Regions from separate parts of the Paenibacillus sp. J22R232 genome, predicted to be linked through region 1. Evidence: predicted binding sites of a transcription regulator. Region 1 holds the regulator's gene; the other holds the start of a gene.
The links. The regulator LexA, encoded in region 1, represses DNA repair genes until DNA is damaged. The targets are predictions, from matches to a motif close to CGAACATATGTTCG.

Region 1 (2,209 bases):
TTTTGAACCTGAAAGCTAATTTGATGCAAAACAGCTGTTGTTTCTATCCCGTTCGTAAACGAATGTGATAATTGCTCTACACGTAACAATGTCGTCTCTCCCTTCAGTCCCGATTAATAGACGACAAATTGTAAAAGAAACCCTGCACCTAACAAAAAAAACTTCCTAAACCAAACAGGTCATTAAGATCTGCTTGATCTAGAAAGCAATGGTGTTAAAAAGTATACATAGATAATACGAAAAAATGATCAGATAGACGGAATGATAAGTGTTTGTCCAGGATTAATTTCAGAAGTATTCAATTCATTACGATCTTTTATTCTATATATAATATATCTAATATCGTGTTTCGAATCAGAGAAGCGTTTAGCGATCGCCCATAAAGTATCGCCTGAATGAACAGTAACGACCTGTTCCGCGTTCGAGGCTGTTGCGGGAACTTTACCTGATGCATCCGTACCCATCATTAGAAAACTAGTAAATAGGAGAATGAAAAAAGCAAAACATACGATAGCCTTTATTGAATGACGTTTCACAAAACGGCCGATTCTATTCGGCACGGACTTATTCTCATGTTGCTCATGGATTGATTTATAAAAACTCGGATTCATTATCATTTCTCAGCACCCCAAACGTTTGTTCTGTTTTCAGATTACACGAACAAACGTTTGGTGTCAACAAAAAATGCGAACCTCTGTACTTGAGAACTTATGTTTGTACGAACTCCGGTTCTGTGTTATAATTTTTTGCAAACCTACTAATGGAGTGATTACTGTGTCGAAGATTTCTAACCGACAACATTCGATTTTAGAATTTATTAAGAATGAAGTTCGGGAGAAAGGCTATCCACCCTCCGTTCGAGAAATCGGCGAAGCTGTTGGATTGCTGTCGAGTTCAACTGTGCATGGCCATCTAGACCGCCTAGAGAAGAAAGGTTTAATTCGTCGTGACCCAACCAAACCTCGCGCAATCGAGATTCTCGATCAAGATGGCGTCGACGGCATTATTCCGTTATCCGTAGCGAAAGTGCCAATTGTCGGTAAAGTAACCGCTGGCGTCCCAATTACCGCAACTGAGAATATTGAAGAGTATTTCCCGCTTCCATCCCATTTCGTTGGGGACAGCAGTGTCTTTATCCTCAATGTAATGGGCGAGAGCATGATTGAAGCAGGCATTCACGACGGCGACTATGTTATCGTCCGTCAACAGCAGACGGCAAATAATGGTGAGATTGTAGTTGCCATGACTGAAGATGATGAAGCAACAGTCAAAACGTTCTATAAAGAAAAGAATCATATCCGCTTGCAGCCAGAGAACTCTACGATGCAGCCGATTTTACTTCAGAACGTAACGATACTGGGCAAAGTGATTGGACTTTTCCGCGACATCCATTAATACATGTTCGTTTTACATAAAGAAAAGGCTGGATCGAATGCTATCGCATTTTGATCCAGCCTTTTTTTTGAATATGGCACCTTATTTCCGGAAGCGAGCGTCGACCAGACCCGGAGCGTGAATGCGGTGTTTATATGATGCATCCGACTTCTTTGAGATACTTACACAATGCTATACTGTTTCGATATTTCACTTTAGTAATGTATATTTCAGTTAAGTGTTCTTTTAAACGTCTCTTATTTATTACCGAGCTGTTCCGCCAAACCGATAAGATGTCCTTCATTTCCTCGAATGTAGCAGAGTCGATACGAATTCTCGTACTGAACCACTTCGCCAACGAGCTGAGCACCATACTTAGTGAGTCTGGATACCATTTCGTCAATGTTTTCAACGGTGAACATGACACGTAGATAGCCGAGGGCATTTACAGGAGCAGTTCGGTGATCTGATATTGTAGGAGGAGTGAGAAATCGCGAAAGTTCAAGTCGGCTGTGGCCATCTGGGGTAACCATCATAGCAATCTCTACACTCTGTGAACCTAGCCCGGTTACGCGACCAGCCCATTCACCCTCGACGGTAGCTCGCCCTTCTAGCTTTAAGCCAATTTCCTCGAAAAAAGAGATGGAATCATCAAGGGATTCTACAACGATGCCAACATTGTCCATTCTTAGTAAATTGTTTTTTGCCATAGTTTAATCTCCTTATCTGTACATATTATTTTCCTAATCATCTTCATATTTATTCTATCAAAACTACCAATTACTTCCAAACGATTTAGATTTATCTCAATTCAAGGGTAAATCACCCCGATCAG
Region 2 (2,209 bases), on a different contig from region 1:
TGCGAGAGGACGGGAAAGCGAGCGTCATCCCCGCTCAGCGAAGTAACAACAAATCAACAAAAAGGAGCCTTTCGGCTCCTTTCGCATTTTTACAGCGTTTTAGCAAATGGGATGTTAGGCCGCTTCTACAATCAGCTTAGCTTCCATCGTTGTATGTCCTTGGCCGCATGGAATGGAGCAATAGATGCGATACGTACCCGGCTCTGTGAATTCCAAATCAGTCTCAGGGTGATCATTGTCCAAAGCCACTTTAAGCTCATCAATATGCATACCATGAATACCGCTCTTATTGGATAGCTTAAGTCTAACTTTGTCTCCAACCTTAACTTTGTACTCTTCTTGGTCAAATACGAAATCGTTGGATGCTACAACCTTGAGTAAACTCATGCCCTCTGGCAGCGAGGCAGACTCGTCAACCGGTTTAGCAGGCAGGGCGAAAGTGAGCAAATATAAGCCCAGCAATGATGCCGCTGCAAATAAAGTAAACATAATCCACTTGTGCATTGCTACGTGCTCCCCTTTGCGTTCATAATGTCTACCTCTTATATTACATAAGATTGTCCGAAGTTCTCAACCTTAAACTAAAGAAAGAGGAAAAGTTTTTTTGTTATTTTGACAAATCAATGAACAAATTCAAAATTAACTGGACAAATACTGTTTTAACACCCGTTCGGACTCCGCTTTGACAAACCCCCACAGCATAAAAAAACGGTGATGGTAGCCTCTGCACACATATTCGGCATGCAAGCCGTCCTTCTGGCGCCTTTCCTCGTAAACCTTAATGCCCGTTTGGCGAAACTCCCTCTTAATCACGGCAAGATCAAGCAATACCCGATCCTGCATGCCCCGCATCATCGATTCGTAGAACCGCGGAAGCTTAATCGCGGACGTGCCGATCACTCGTATATCATGATCCAAAATGCGCATCACAATTCCAAGCAGTACAAAACGCTTCACAAGCTCAAGCTCTTCCTCTGTCTGAATAGGCGGGTGCGCTGCTGTTTTGGCTTTGCCGCGGCTTACTTCCTCATTTGCGGCCATTACAACCCCTCCAGATAAGAACATTTGTTCTTATTATAGCGATCTGCAGCGATTTTATGCAAGCCCATTTCGATATAGTAAAAAATTACCGTTTAAGCGTGTCCGGCACTATTATTGGGATGAAAGGTTGTTTCCAAAACAGCGCCGCAGCTCATTTCCGTCGTTGTCGTTAAATTTATGCCCATCCATATCGTTTTCATATTGGAAAGCATCAGAAAAGGTAGTATGGTGGTTAAAGCCATATTTCGAATGAGGGTGACAGGGATGCAGCTTTTTTTGAAACTTACGGTTAAGCTTCTTCGTTTGAATCATTACTTTGTAGTCTTTATTACGCTGCTGCTTGTAATCATAAGCTCCGCGGTTGCCTACCTGCTGGAGCCGGACACGTTCGGGAACTGGTTCAATGCGTTATGGTGGGTGATGACGACCGTTGCTACGGTTGGCTATGGCGATTATTTTCCTAAGACCGTACCGGGCAAAATATTGGCTATGCTCCTGTATGTGTTCGGAATCGGCCTGCTGAGTTTACTAATCGGAAAAATTATTGATTCCTTGGCTGAGCTTCAGCGAAGAAGAGAAGGTGGAAAGTTGAAATATCAAGGACAAAGCCATATTATCGTCATCAATTGGAGCAAAAAAGCGCAGCTGGCCGTCGAGGATTTGCTCGATTCGGAAGCGGATTTAGCCGTTATCATTATCGATAACAGCGATAAGCATCCCTTTGACCGGCCGCGCGTGCATTTTGTCAGCGGCGATCCTACCTCGGCCGAAGTGCTGGAGCAAGCTGGCATTCACGGCGCTCGCTCTGCGATCATATTTGCGGACCCGCGCATTGACGACAGCTCGCATGTTGACGGCAAATCCCTGCTGGTAGCCTCCAGTATCGAGCAGATCGCCCCTGCGGTCCATACGACGGTTGAAATCGTGCTTGAGAAGCATATTCTCAATTTCCGCCACGTACAAGTAAATGATTTTATTTTATCGCATGACGCTGTCTCCAGGCTTGCAGTCCGATCGGCTTTAAAGGAAGGCAACGTCGACATATTCATGCAGCTGCTCAGCAGAAAGTACGGCGAGGACGTCTTCGAGGTTCCCGCTGATCCGGGCTGGAGGACGTACGGAGATGCCTTTCAAGCTCTGCTGCGCAAAGGGGCAACCCTCATTGCCG

Region 2: the regulator LexA is predicted to act here: its motif matches at 1,059-1,072, upstream of AC0YN3_RS18865 (YhjD family protein).

Annotation. Positions count from the first base shown of each region.
Region 1 is NZ_JBWDNK010000001.1:1,100,913-1,103,121, forward strand. It holds gene AC0YN3_RS05080 (ABC transporter ATP-binding protein) at 1-89, opposite strand, end outside; gene yneA (cell division suppressor protein YneA) at 249-617, opposite strand; gene lexA (transcriptional repressor LexA) at 775-1,395, shown strand; gene AC0YN3_RS05095 (VOC family protein) at 1,632-2,084, opposite strand.
Region 2 is NZ_JBWDNK010000005.1:480,266-482,474, forward strand. It holds gene AC0YN3_RS18855 (hypothetical protein) at 1-46, shown strand, start outside; gene AC0YN3_RS18860 (cupredoxin domain-containing protein) at 115-504, opposite strand; gene AC0YN3_RS18865 (YhjD family protein) at 640-1,041, opposite strand; gene AC0YN3_RS18870 (potassium channel family protein) at 1,306-2,209, shown strand, end outside.